Regions from separate parts of the Serratia sp. PL7 genome, predicted to be linked through region 1. Evidence: riboswitches for the same ligand, from Rfam matches in the RefSeq annotation. Region 1 holds a riboswitch; the other holds the start of a gene.
What was found. A riboswitch is a leader RNA that binds a small molecule or an ion and turns the genes downstream of it on or off. The one in region 1 is predicted to bind thiamine pyrophosphate.

Region 1 (7,298 bases):
GCGTGTCTCCTCTGAATGACTGAGAAACGCCGTCAGCGGACTGGATGCGGCGGCGATCGACTGGCGGCTGCCTAGCCCGGAGTTGCGTGCTAGCTCTCCGGCCTCTAGCGCCAGGCGGAAAGCCTGGGCCATTTGCACCGGCTCCCGCGCCACGGCGATGGCGGTATTGACCAGTACCGCATCGGCTCCCAGTTCCATCGCCTCTAACGCGTGGCTTGGGGCACCGATCCCGGCATCAATCACTACCGGCACTTTGGCTTGTTCAATGATGATCTCAAGGAAATCACGGGTCAGTAAGCCACGGTTAGAACCGATTGGCGCGCCGAGTGGCATCACGGCGGCACAACCCGCTTCCTCCAGCCGTTTACACAGCACCGGATCGGCACCGCAGTAAGGCAGTACCACAAAGCCCTGTTTGACCAGGGTTTCCGCCGCCTTGAGCGTTTCGATCGGATCTGGCAGCAGGTATTTCACCTCTGGGTGTATTTCCAGTTTGACCCAGTGAGTCCCCAGCGCTTCGCGCGCCAGCCGGGCGGCAAACACCGCCTCATCTGCCGTTTTTGCCCCGGAGGTGTTGGGCAGTAATTTCACGCCCAATCGTTGCAGCGGTGCCAGAATGGCGTCATTCCCGCCGCGCAGGTCGACGCGTTTCATCGCCATAGTGACCAGTTGTGAGCCGGAAGCTTGTAGCGCAGCCAGCATTAACTCGGGCGTGGCGAATTTCCCCGTGCCTGTAAACAGGCGTGAGGTAAAGGTGGTATCGGCGATGTGCAGCATGTCAGCCTCCGGCAATCGCTTGAAACAGCAAGATATCATCACCGTCCTGCACCTGACGGGTGGCCCAGTCGTTGCGTGGAATGATGACCTGATTGATCGCCAAGGCGCAGCCTGGCTGGTGGCGTTCCAGCCGTTCGAGCAACGCGCCGATGCTTAACGGCTGCTCCAGCTCCAGCGGTTGATCGTTGAGCGTAATCTTCATGCTGGCTCTCCGCAGTGGAGGCAGGTGCTGGCCTTACTCAGTTGCAGGGTGCTCCAGCTTTGCTGCTTGCCGTCGAACAGGCGCAGCTTGCCGCTAAGGGAGGAGGGTATTCCAGCCAGCATTTTTATCGCTTCCAGCGCCTGCAGCGTGCCGATCACGCCAACGACCGGGCCGAGCACGCCCGCCGTGCGGCAGTTGCGCTGCGGTTCGGTTTGCTCCGGGTAGAGGCAGGCATAACAGCCATGGGCATAGGGCGGTTCGATAACCAGCAACTGGCCGCTGAACCCCACCGCGCTGCCGCTGATCAACGGCACGCTGGCTTGGATGCAGGCGGTATTCACCGCATGACGGGTGGCCATGTTGTCGCTGCAATCGAGCACCAGATCGGCACGGGCGACCGCATCGCTCAGCGTTGCCCCTTGCAGGCGTTGCTCCAGCGCGATCGACTCCACCAGAGGGTTCAGCGCTTGCAGATGCTGCTTTGCCAACTGAGCCTTGTTGGTGCCGATATCACCGGTGCGGTACAGAATTTGCCGTTGCAGATTAGTGAGGTGGAGCTGGTCATCATCGGCCAACAGCAAGGTACCAACGCCAGCGGCAGCCAGATACAGCGCTGCCGGAGAGCCTAATCCTCCTAATCCGACGATCAGCACCGTGGCTTGTGTCAGCTTTTCCTGCCCCTCGGGGCCGACGTCTTCCAGCAGCAGTTGCCGGCTGTAGCGCAAGAACTCTTGGTCATTGAGCATCGCATGACTCCCTGCCTTCAATCAGTTGCAGCAGCGTTGCCGTAGCGGCGCGCCAGTCTGATGCCTGGGTGATGGCGCTGACCACGGCCACGCTGCCAACGCCGCAGGCCAGCACGGCGGGGACGCGCTCGATGCTGATCCCGCCAATGGCTACTGTTGGATACTGCTGTAATCCGGCGACGTGGCGTTGCAACTCGGCCAAGCCTTGCGGCTCAGAGGGCATCTCCTTGGTTTGCGTTGGGAAGATATGCCCCAGTGCGATATAGGAAGGTTTGACGGCGATCGCCCGGGCCAGCTCGGCATCGTCATGGGTGGAAACGCCCAAACGCAGTCCTGCCCGATGGATGGCCGCCAGATCGGTGGTGTCTAAATCCTCCTGGCCCAGGTGTACGCCATAGGCCCCATGTTTGATCGCCAGCCGCCAATAATCATTGATAAACAGCCGGGCCTGATAGCGCTTGCCAAGGGCAATAGCGGCGGCAATATCGGCCTCCACTTGCTCGTCTGGCAGATCTTTGATGCGTAGTTGGATAGTGGTAACGCCTGCCTCCAGCAGGCGGGCGATCCATTCAACACTGTCGACGACCGGGTATAAACCCAGCTTGTGCGGTGTTGCAGGGAAGGGAGAGGTGAGGTTAGTCATTATTTATCTCCTCCTGCAAATTGGCCGCACTGTGGTACAGCTCGCTGCCGCGTGAGCGGAATTCAGCCGACATTTTCTCCATCCCGGTCAGTTGCACTTCGATCGGTTTGGCAGCCTCTTGTGCGGCGGCATAGTCACGCACTTCCTGGGAAATCTTCATCGAGCAGAACTTCGGCCCACACATGGAGCAGAAGTGGGCGATCTTGCCGGATTCTTGCGGCAGCGTTTCGTCGTGATAGGCGCGGGCGGTTTGTGGATCCAGCGCCAGGTTGAACTGATCTTCCCAACGGAATTCAAAGCGCGCCTTGGACATGGCGTTATCGCGGATCTGTGCGCCCGGATGGCCTTTTGCCAAGTCGGCGGCGTGAGCGGCGATCTTGTAGGTGATCAGCCCCTGCTTCACGTCTTCTTTGTTAGGCAGCCCCAGATGCTCTTTCGGCGTCACGTAGCAAAGCATCGCGCAGCCGAACCAGCCGATCATCGCCGCGCCGATCCCTGAGGTGAAATGGTCGTAACCCGGAGCGATATCGGTGGTCAATGGCCCCAGCGTGTAGAACGGCGCTTCATGGCAATGTTCCAGCTCCTCGGTCATGTTGCGGCGGATCATCTGCATCGGCACGTGGCCAGGGCCTTCGATCATCACCTGCACGTCATATTCCCAGGCAACCTTGGTCAGTTCACCCAGCGTATGCAGCTCAGCGAATTGCGCTTCGTCATTGGCATCCTGGATCGAACCCGGGCGCAGGCCGTCGCCGAGTGACAGCGAGACATCGTAAGCGGCGCAAATTTCGCAGATCTCGCGGAAGTGCTGATAGAGGAAGTTTTCCTGATGATGCGACAGGCACCACTTCGCCATGATCGAGCCGCCACGGGAGACAATGCCGGTCAGGCGTTTGGCGGTCATCGGCACATAGCGCAGCAACACCCCGGCGTGAATGGTGAAGTAATCGACGCCTTGCTCAGCCTGTTCCAGCAGGGTATCGCGGAACATTTCCCAGGTCAGGTTCTCCGCCACGCCGTTCACTTTTTCCAGCGCCTGATAGATCGGCACTGTACCAATCGGCACCGGGCTGTTGCGCAGGATCCATTCGCGGGTTTCATGGATATAACGGCCCGTGGAGAGATCCATCACGGTGTCAGCGCCCCAGCGGGTTGACCACACCAACTTCTCGACTTCCTCTTCAATCGAAGAGGTGACCGCCGAGTTGCCGATATTGGCGTTTACCTTCACCAGGAAATTACGGCCAATAATCATCGGCTCGGATTCCGGGTGGTTGATGTTGGCGGGGATGATGGCGCGGCCAGCGGCCACTTCCTGGCGCACAAATTCCGGCGTGATGTTTTCCGGTAGATTTGCGCCCCAGCTCTGGCCAGGATGCTGGTGGCGCAGCACTTCACCATGAATGCGCTCACGGCCCATATTTTCGCGAATGGCGATAAATTCCATCTCTGGGGTGACAATACCGGCGCGAGCGTAATGCAACTGCGTAACACATTTACCCGGCAAGGCTTTGCGGGGCAGCGGCAGGTGCTCAAAGCGCAGATGGTCTAACCCAACATCGGCCAGTCGTTGCTGTGTGAAGCCGGAACTGACGCCGCTTAACGCTTCGGTATCGGCACGTTCGGCGATCCAGCTCGCTCGTACTTTTGCCAAGCCACGATGTACGTCGAGCACCGCCTGCGGATCACCATATGGCCCTGCGGTGTCATACACCGGAATGGGTTCGTTCTGTTCATATTGGGGCTGATCTTTGTTGCCGCCGATCAGCGTCGGGCTGAGCTGGATCTCACGCATCGGTACCTGGATATCGCTGCGCGAGCCAGCGAGATAGATCCGCTGTGAGTTGGGGAAGGTAACGCCTTGCAGAGAGTCGATAAAATCTTGCGCCTGGTCACGCTGTTGTTTACGGGCACGAGGTTGGTTCACGGTAGACATAGCAAATTCCTATCAGTGTAGTGATGTGTGGAAAATTGCTTGTCTGGAGCTCGGAGGGAGTAATGATGGTAGCCGGTAAGGCAGGCACAGCCCCTGGTGGGAGCATCTTGCCTATGGCGATAGATTACTCTTGTTCCCTTCGCGGGTATTAACCCGATCAGGTTCCGCGGATCCCGAATTAACGGTCTCAGCCTGGCTAATTTGATGAAAAATCAGCGCTAGGCACTCCGACAAGAGCCCTCAGTATAAGAGGGTCAACAAAAACCACAAGCCCTCCCCCGTCATCTTTCAAGCCGTAGCGTTGTTGACCGCCTGGCTACGACTTGAAATCTATAGGGGGATAATTAGGCTGGATGAGACATAGATTCAGTATTCGTGGTGCCCGGTTGGCCCTGCTGCCAGGTTTCTGTCGCCAGCTGGATCAACTGATCTTCCAAAGCGAAACGTGACGCCAGGGCTTCGCCGATATCTGACAGTGCCTGATTGAGTTCTTCACACACGTCCTGATCGATAACGACTTCGGTGTAGCGGTCATGGAACGCCATCACGATTTCAGTATTGCCCTGTAATTTTGGGTAGAACTTGGTGGCTAGCGCCATCTTGGGGCTGGCAGAGCCTTCCACTTGTTTGATAATTTTGTCATAAATGTGAAAATGCCCGGCAGAGAGATAATCCACCAGATTCTGGCAAAAGTTCTCCAGCGCTTTTTCATTGAGCGGCGTATGCTTTTCTTTGTTGGGTTTAATGCCGACTAGACTGCAATAGGCTACCAGCAGCTGTTTGCGGGCCTGTAACCATTGATCGACTAATTCATTACTGCCACCAACGCGCTGAGTCAGGCTTTCCAATCGGTTTAGCATGATTGACTCCGTGTGTAAGAGAAAGAAAAAGTGGTAAGTTAATAAAATGTAACAAAGAGCATTCCTAGATTGCCAGTGAAGCAGAGGTTGTGCAACAACATATGGAACTTGCATTAACGGGTAACGAAAATGGCTGGTGGATCGTCAGCCATGAAAGCAAAATTTGGTTACCAAACGGTGAATTGCCGTTTGGTTCTGCCGCATTATTTTCCTTGCAAGGCCGACCGGCTCGTCAGATTGGCGAATGGGAGGGAGCACCGGTCTGGCTGGTGCGCCAACCGATGCCGAAAGAGATGGGATCGGTGCGGCAACTGCTCAGTCTCGATCGTGGCCTGTTCCAACTGGCCGGGCGCGGCGTACAGCTGGCCGACTTTTACCGCTCGCACCGGTTCTGTGGCTACTGCGGTCATGAGATGCACCTTAGCCGAACCGAAAGCGCCTGTCTTTGTGATAACTGTCGCGAACGTTATTACCCGCAGATTGCCCCTTGCGTGATTGTCGCCATCCGCCGCAATGATGAGATCCTGCTGGCACAGCATGTGCGCCACCGTGGTGGCATCCATACCGTGCTGGCGGGGTTTGTCGAGGTGGGGGAAACCCTGGAGCAGGCCGTGGCGCGCGAGGTGATGGAGGAGAGCAATATTGCCATTACCAACCTGCGCTATGTGACCTCGCAACCCTGGCCGTTCCCTCATTCGCTGATGATGGCGTTTATGGCCGAGTATCAGAGCGGCGAACTGCTCCACGATCCGAAAGAGTTGCTCAATGCGGGCTGGTATCGCTATGACCAACTGCCGCTGCTGCCACCGCCTGGTACCGTGGCGCGCCGCCTGATCGAGGACACCGTGGCGCTGTGTCGGGCAGAATAATGTACAATGGCGGCAGATAATCAAGGGAGCCCAAGAAATGAATGAGTTGAAGAACGATCGCTACCTGCGTGCGCTACTGCGCCAGCCGGTGGATCTCACCCCTGTATGGATGATGCGCCAGGCCGGTCGTTATTTGCCAGAGTACAAAGCCACCCGTGCTCAGGCCGGGGATTTCATGTCGCTGTGCAAAAATGCCGAACTGGCCTGCGAGGTGACATTACAGCCCCTGCGTCGTTATGCGCTGGACGCCGCCATCCTGTTCTCCGACATTCTCACCATTCCCGATGCCATGGGGCTTGGGCTCTATTTCGAAACCGGGGAAGGTCCGCGTTTTTCTTCGCCAATCACCTGCCGTGCCGATGTAGAGAAGCTGCCTGCATTCGATCCGGAAGATGAACTGGGCTATGTCATGAACGCGGTGCGCACCATCCGTCGTGAATTGAAGGGTGAAGTGCCGCTGATCGGTTTCTCCGGCAGCCCATGGACGTTGGCGACCTATATGGTTGAAGGCGGCAGCAGCAAGGCATTCACCAAGCTGAAGAAAATGATGTATGCCGAGCCGCAGACGCTGCATTTGCTGCTGGATAAACTGGCGGACAGCGTGATCCTGTATCTCAATGCCCAGATCAAGGCCGGGGCGCAGTCCGTAATGGTGTTCGACACCTGGGGCGGCGTGCTGACGGGGCGTGATTATTGCGAATTCTCACTGCACTATATGCATAAAATTGTCGATGGCCTGCTGCGTGAAAATGACGGACGCCGGGTGCCGGTGACGCTGTTCACCAAAGGCGGCGGCCAGTGGCTGGAAGCGATGGCGGCCACGGGTTGCGATGCGCTGGGCCTGGATTGGACCACCGATATTGCCGACGCGCGCCGCCGTGTGGGCGATAAAGTCGCGCTACAGGGGAATATGGATCCTTCCATGCTGTATGCCGCACCGGAACGCATCGCCCAGGAAGTGGAAACCATTCTGGCCGGTTTTGGCCAGGGCGAAGGTCATGTCTTCAACCTTGGCCACGGTATTCATCAAGATGTGCCACCGGAACACGCCGGGGCCTTCGTTGAAGCGGTGCATGCGCTGTCGGCCAAATACCACCGCTAAACCGCAAGGAGACGCTGTGATCGATACTCAGGCTCTGCGCGCCGAACAGCTAAGGCGCGCCGGGGAAGTCATTCGTCACGATGATTTTCTGCAAGACCCACCGGCGTTTATCGCCGGTGCGGACGTCGGTTTTGAACAAGAGGGTGCGGTAACACGCGCCGCC
Region 2 (7,298 bases), on a different contig from region 1:
CGAAAGTTCTATTTGTTTGGTTAACTCGAATAAACACGAAAGCCGCTACGATTTAGCAGATAAAAACTCAGACAGCCGCTATTTTTTCACTATGATCAGATGATAATCGCCGTTTATGCCGATATATCTGGTCATACCACTATTGAAACTATCCTATCGCCATTATGTTAGCAGCAGTGGGTAACGTACTGATCTTTGTGCCAGGCACTTTGGGTCCCTCAGCCCGATATCAATCTTGGGTGCCTATTACACAATGTTTAAGTGAGTGGGCCTAGAATGGCTGGACCTGATGGTGGCTTTGCATAGCCATTGGCGTGATGAGAACTATTGAGCCTGCTGTAATAGCCGCTCAGGTGCCAAAACCTTAATATTTCTTTCAAGGGTTGGGAGTATTATCTCCCAACTCCGCAAATTCAGTCTGGGAGTCAACAACATGACTATCGATTTACAACGTCTTCAACAGGTGGCATCGGATGCCTATGCGCAGTATTCCACATTGAGTGGCGGCGAGAATGCCAGCTATATCCCTTTTTTAGCGAGCGTGCCAAGCCATTTAGCCGCCTTGGTGATTGTAACCGTTGACGGGGATATCATTTCTCAGGGGGATGCGGAGTTTCGCTTTGCGCTGGAGTCAATTTCAAAAGTGTGCTCGCTCGCCTTGGCGTTGGAAGATGTTGGCCCACAACAGGTTCAGGACAAGATTGGTGCCGATCCCACTGGCTTGCCCTTTAACTCAGTGATTGCTCTGGAGCTACATAAAGGTAAACCCCTCTCGCCGCTGGTGAATGCCGGGGCAATGTCAACGGTGAGCTTAGTGAAAGCGAGTGACCGTGAAAACCGCTGGTTGCGTATTCTTGATATGCAACAGCAGTTAGCGGGTGCACAAATCGCACTCTCTGACGAGGTGAATGATTCAGAGCAAACGACCAACTTCCATAACCGTGCGATCGCCTGGTTACTCTATAGCGCCGATGCGATGTACTGCGATCCAATGGAAGCCTGCGATGTGTATACCCGTCAATGTTCAACGCTGCTTAATACCATTGAATTGGCCACGATGGGGGCGACAATTGCCGCCGGTGGTATCAACCCCGTCAGCAAAAAGCGAGTGCTGACAGAGTCTAACACGCCCTTTATTTTGGCAGAAATGACGATGGAAGGGATGTATGGTAGTTCTGGCGATTGGGCATACACCGTTGGTTTGCCAGGTAAAAGTGGTGTTGGGGGCGGTATTTTGACCGTGGTGCCTGGTGTAATGGGGATTGCTGCGTTCTCACCACCACTTGATCCCGTTGGTAACAGCGTGCGGGGGCAAAAAATGGTTGCGGCTGTTGCCCAGCAAATGGGATATAACCTTTATCGGGGGCGTTAATCATGAACAGGCCGCCAGTTTCTAAGGGCCTGTATAAAAAATGCAACCGCTGCAATCCATGGCAAGGCTTTACGCATGGCGGGCGTGAAAGTCACGCAGCCGCAGGAAAGGCTATTTTTTGACTATCCCTGAAATATCATTGGTATTGATCAGATGATAGTCGCCGTTCATGTCAGTATAGCTGGTCATACCGCTATTGCGGTCAGTGTCCGGTTCGCCGTGGGCCTGTAGGCTATCGCCATATTTAGTCGTGATAATGTAGTCACTGGTGCAACCTGCCAGCGCCAGTGTCAGGAAAATGAGAGGCAGAAAAGTGAGTTTTTTCATTGGTCAACAGGCTCTTTCCATTTTAACTGCCTCATATTACAGACAAAGTGGCCCGAGATGCAAAGGCTACCTTGTTACACTTCAGCGCGTTTGGGTTTCAAAGATATCCGTCGGTAAATGGGTGTAGTCCACCTTCTTGAGCTTAAAGTTGGTGATATAGACGGGGCCGGCTTTTTGCTCGGAAAGAAACGAGTATTTCGGCGTCAGCTCTTTGGTTTTTATCCCGGTCCACGAAGCGAAAAAGGTCAGGAAATCATTGGCTGAACGAGGGGCTTTAATCAGGCGGTGTTCGGTGTCATCGCTGGAAAGCACCATAAAGGGGACCTGAAAATTTTGTTGAAACTGGTCATCGTGCGCCAGATATTGCACCTGGGTACCGCGCTCTTTAAACGCCAGACCGTGATCGGAGAAGTAGACCATTGAGAAACTTTCCCCGGTATCGCGTAACTGCTGATAGAGCTGTTTTAGCAGGCTGTCAGTTTGCGTCATGGTGTAAAGATAGCAGGAGGTTTCTTTGGATTGTACAAAGTCCACGTATTTCCCCTGAGTTCGGTCGCAGGCTTGCGGATGTGAACCCATCAGGTGCAAGACGATCAGCTGCGGGTTAGTGTTGCGCGGGGCGGCAAAAACCTGGGCGGTCATCTTGAGCAGCGTTTCATCATGGGTATTCTTATCTGCTTCAAAATCACCGTTTTTCAGAAACTGCACTTCATCGGCACGTTTGGCAATGCTGGCGATAGCGGTGTCATATTCACCAATTTGGCCTTGGTTTGAGAACCACCAGGTCTGAAAACCTGCCCGATTGGCCAACGTGACGAAGTTATCTTGATACTGGGGTTTACCGTTAATAACACGGGTTAACGTAATGCCGAGCGATTTCTGTGTTGATCCGCTGGCCGCAATATAGTTAAGCAATAGCGTGCCGTTTACGTGGCTGGCAAAGGGGGTATTGTCCCAGTGCCCACCAAACGCACCTAAGGCATCTCGCCGCGCGCTTTCGCCGATCACTACCATGTAAATGTGATACTTCGGTTTCACCGCCAGCACGTTCCAGGAATCTTTCAGTTGCGAAAGCGCCTGCATACGGGCTTTTTCATCAATCACTTCCTGGTTATTGACGATCACATCTCTGACGAAGCGAAACACGGGATAACCAGAATCGGTCAATTTAAACACGCCGCCGTACGCCAGATTCTGTACTGGCGTGACAAAAAAGCAGACCACGCTGATGGTGAGACATAAGCTGTTGAGGGTGTTCCAAGCGCCTTTCGGGGTTGGCTTACGGCGCAACGCGATAATGCCCAGAGCCAGAATAAACAGCGACACCAGATAGCTGTACCACGGGAAGATGGTCAATATCTCGCTGGACTCTTCCACCGAGGTCGAGTGTAACGCCAGCAGGGTATTAAAATTGGGCGAGCCATAGGCCTGAGCAAACGGGAAATACATGGCAGCGATGAGGCTACACAGCCCGATCACACTCTTTTGCAAGCGTGGGCTGAGACGCCACAGCAGCAGTAACACACAGCCGAACGCCACGGCATACAGCAGACTAAATGGATAGCCGAGGGCGAAGTTGATCAGCAGCGACAGCAGGAAATAAAAGCCTGTCCACGGGGTTAGGGTGACGTCACGTGCTGCCAGGGTATCTTTAACCGTTGAGTTCATGTTTACCGAAAGTTATCAAATGCTGTGTGGTAACTCTGACAAGAGAAGAGTCATAAATCCGTGTGGTAGACGGAAAGGGGGAGGAGGGATAGACCGCATCCAGCGAGCCGCTTCATGTACCCGGATGCGAGAAGATAGAGCCGAATGAAAACAAGATCAACTGATAATTACGGGCTGTTTTGAGAGGTTGATTGCAATTTCGAGCGGAAAGAGAAGTAAAGTGGAACGGTGCGGATATTCAAGAAAATTGCAGCCCCCTTTATGTGAACGGATCGTTATCAGTACGCCCCCTTTTTAGGGGCATCCAGAGCATTTTGTATCAGGTTAATCAGTATGGTCCGAGGAGCTATATTGCTACTGTCGCTTAAATCTGGCGTTATTGAAGCGGGGAGGAAATATCCTCGGATGAGGAGTGTTCAACCAGTTTAAATAGCTCGCGCCGTTCCTCTGTGGTGAAATCCCGCCATTCGCCCAGCGGCAACCCTTTCAGAACGATGTTCATAATACGTGCGCGCTCAAGCTTGGTGACTTCATAACCAAAATATTTGCACATGCGGCGGATTTGGCGGTTAAGCCCTTGCACCAGGGTGATGCGAAACACCTGCGGAGCTTCTTTCTCCACTAGGCATTTTTGAGTCACCGTGCCCAGGATGGGGACGCCTGCGCTCATGCCCTGAATAAACTCATCGGTCACCGGTTTGTTGACGGTGACCAGATACTCTTTTTGATGATTATTGCCAGCACGAAGGATCTTATTGACCAACTCGCCGTCATTGGTCAGGAAAATCAGCCCCTGGGAGTCTTTATCCAGGCGTCCGATAGGAAAGACGCGTCTGCTGTGATTAACGAAATCACCGATGTTATCCCGCACGTGCTTCCCCATGCTGGTGATGATGCCAACAGGCTTATTCAGTGCGATAAGCACCAAATCGTCCGCACTACGCGGTTCGATCGGCTGGCCGTTAACTTTCACCATATCCCCGACCAATACCTGATCGCCCAAGGCGGCTAACCGGCCGTTGATGAAAACGTGGCCCTCCTTGATGTGGAGATCGGCCGTGCGACGAGAACAAATGCCGCTGTCGCTAATGTATTTGTTAAGGCGGATAGATGAGTGAGTTAGCATGGTTTCCCCGTCAAACGCGAACTATACATTACCTGGGGGGGACGGAGTCTCTTTTTATTTTTTGACGCTATCGCGTGATTGACCTCACTGGCGGCAGCGCTAATAATGGCAAACGTCGACTCGGGGTGCCCTTAGGGGCTGAGAAATTACCCGTATTACCTGATCTGGATTATGCCAGCGTAGGGATGTCGCGGTATCTCAGCCGGTACCCGCCTTCTTGAACGCCGGTTGGGAGCATTATGTTTACTCGACCTGATGTGTTACCCGGCACCCGTGCCGCGGCCTGTTTTAACCAATTTAAACGCCAACCTCCGTTGATCCACTGCCTGACCAACGAAGTGGTGCAAGAGCTGACGGCCAATGTGCTGCTGGCGCTTGGTGCTTCTCCCGCGATGGTGGTGGAACCGGAAGAGGCCGCGCAGTTCAGTCGCGTGGCCGATGCGCTGTTGATCAATATCGGCACCCTGCATGCATCGCGAGCAGAATCAATGCTAGCCGCCATAGAGGCTGCCAATTGTGCTGAAAAACCCTGGTTACTGGATCCGGTTGCCGTTGGGGGATTGGAATATCGCGCTACCTTCGCCCGCCGTTTGCTCACCCTGCGGCCTGTGGCGATCCGTGGCAACGCGTCGGAAATCATTGCATTGAGCGGCCTGCAGACCAGCGCCCGTGGCGTAGATAGCCAGGATGACTCGCTGGTGGCATTACCCGCAGCACAGGTATTGGCGCGTAATTGCGGGGCTATTGTGGCCGTCACCGGTGAGACAGATTACATCACCGATGGCGAGCGAGACTGGGCCGTTACGGGTGGTGATGTATTAATGACGCGCGTGGTGGGGACTGGCTGTGCGCTTTCAGCGGTTGCAGCAGCATTTTGCAGTTTGCCGGGCGATCGGCTGGATAACGTTGCCACCGCTTGCCGCGTGATGGCGCTATGTGGTGAAAGGGCCACGGCGCAGTGTTCTGGCCCTGGCAGCTTTACTGCCGCCTTTCTGGATGCCCTCTACCAACTGCGGATGGAGGATCTGCTATGAAACGAATTAACGCACTCACCATCGCTGGCACCGATCCTAGCGGCGGAGCCGGTATTCAGGCCGATCTGAAAGCCTTCTCCGCGTTGGGGGCCTATGGCACCAGCGTGATCACCGCGCTGGTGGCGCAGAATACCCGTGGCGTGCAGTCGGTATATCATATCGAACCGGCATTTGTGGCCGCCCAGTTGGATTCGGTACTCAGCGATGTGCGTATCGATAGCGCTAAAATCGGCATGTTGGCTAATGCCGATATCGTGCGGGCAGTGGCCGAGCGCCTACGCCATTACAAGCTGCCTTATGTGGTGCTGGATACGGTGATGCTGGCTAAAAGTGGTGACCCGCTGCTGGCACCGGATGCGGTGGAATCCATCCGCCGTGAGCTAATGCCATTGGTTTCCATTATCACGCCTAACTTGCCTGAGGCCGCTGCTTTGCTGGCCTGTGCTCCGGCACAAAACGAAGCGCAAATGCGTGAGCAGGGCCAGGCATTGTTGGCGATGGGCTGTCAGGCGGTGTTGATGAAGGGGGGGCATCTAAGTGAAGAGGAAAGCCCAGATTGGCTATTTGCTCCTGGCTTTGAGCAGCGCTTTAGTGCGCCGCGCATAGCGACCAGGCACACGCACGGCACCGGTTGCACCCTATCTGCGGCACTGGCTGCCCTGCGTCCGCGCCACCAGAGCTGGGCCGATACCGTGGCAGCGGCAAAAAACTACCTGCAACTGGCTTTACAGCAGGCCGATAGCCTGGAGGTGGGGCAGGGTATTGGGCCGGTGCATCATTTCCATGCTTGGTGGTGAGCCAGAGATTGAGTTTAAGCTGGCTAAACGGGTGGTGACATTAATCGAAGGTATTGGTGACAAGCGGGGACGCCTTGCCACAATGTCGGAAGAAATGTCGGAAGAAATGTCGGAAGAAATGTCGGAAGAAATGTCGGAAGAAAATTTACCACCGCTTCCTGGAAGGAAAGCGGTTAATCAGGGTTGGGGCAACCAAAAAAGGGTACTGGCAGGTTGTCTGACGAAAAACGCTGGGCCAACTTTCCCGTTTAATTGTGGTCTGAGCTACTTGGAGCTACGCTTTTGATTTACCGAGGGAGAAGACCATGATAGGAAAAAAGAGGTTGCTGGGAGCCCTGGTTGCGGCCCTGCTTGGATTTAGCACCGGCAGTTTTGCCGAACAGATTATCACTGCTTCAGATCTGATCCAGCAGCCGGGCTACCAAACCAGTTGGAAAAATATGGTGAAGGGCCAGGCACAGTTACCGGGTTGGGCGCGCAAAGGGATCGGCACTTCCACACCAGCCGAAACCGTCACCTGGCAAGGGCAAAGCTACCAGATCGGTAACATCTGCAAGCCGCATGACTGCGCCAATAACTTTATGATTGTGGCTTTTAAAGCAGACAAGTCCCAGGCTTGGGGCGTGCGGATTGAAGTGCCCAATAAGCCGCAGGCCATTGACCATCCGAAGAAATACGCCAAATATCAATGGTTGGGTAAACCGGATGATCAGATGAAAGCGTTGCTGAAGAAACAGTTTGAGGGTAATCCAGACTGGAAGTAACGCTGCTGAGGGGCAAAGCTACGCGCCAAGGCCGTTAAGCGGGCGTAGCATGCTACGCCCCTGCTTGAGAGGTTTGCTACTATCAGCCGATCCCGGCCTGATGCAGGTCGTGCAGGTTGATTGCCCCTACCAGTACACCATCGATATCTACCACCGGAGCGGCGCTGATGTGCTGTTCGTGCAGCGCTTCCAGGGCTTCCCCGGCACGCC

Region 2: linked by a shared signal. The riboswitch ahead of thiM (hydroxyethylthiazole kinase) and the one ahead of thiC (phosphomethylpyrimidine synthase ThiC) in region 1 are both predicted to bind thiamine pyrophosphate.

The regions. Positions count from the first base shown of each region.
Region 1 is NZ_CAMFLB010000037.1:5,639-12,936, reverse strand. It holds gene N6G83_RS50215 (thiazole synthase) at 1-777, opposite strand, end outside; gene thiS (sulfur carrier protein ThiS) at 779-979, opposite strand; gene N6G83_RS50205 (HesA/MoeB/ThiF family protein) at 976-1,725, opposite strand; gene thiE (thiamine phosphate synthase) at 1,715-2,368, opposite strand; gene thiC (phosphomethylpyrimidine synthase ThiC) at 2,361-4,304, opposite strand; TPP riboswitch at 4,422-4,544, opposite strand; gene rsd (sigma D regulator) at 4,649-5,164, opposite strand; gene nudC (NAD(+) diphosphatase) at 5,266-6,033, shown strand; gene hemE (uroporphyrinogen decarboxylase) at 6,071-7,135, shown strand; gene nfi (deoxyribonuclease V) at 7,152-7,298, shown strand, end outside.
Region 2 is NZ_CAMFLB010000007.1:129,633-136,930, reverse strand. It holds gene glsA (glutaminase A) at 434-1,372, shown strand; gene N6G83_RS26725 (YgdI/YgdR family lipoprotein) at 1,484-1,699, opposite strand; gene N6G83_RS26720 (phosphoethanolamine transferase) at 1,781-3,367, opposite strand; gene rluF (23S rRNA pseudouridine(2604) synthase RluF) at 3,744-4,493, opposite strand; TPP riboswitch at 4,605-4,696, shown strand; gene thiM (hydroxyethylthiazole kinase) at 4,733-5,527, shown strand; gene thiD (bifunctional hydroxymethylpyrimidine kinase/phosphomethylpyrimidine kinase) at 5,524-6,324, shown strand; gene N6G83_RS26700 (hypothetical protein) at 6,311-6,610, shown strand; gene N6G83_RS26695 (inhibitor of vertebrate lysozyme family protein) at 6,630-7,088, shown strand; gene gutQ (arabinose-5-phosphate isomerase GutQ) at 7,171-7,298, opposite strand, start outside.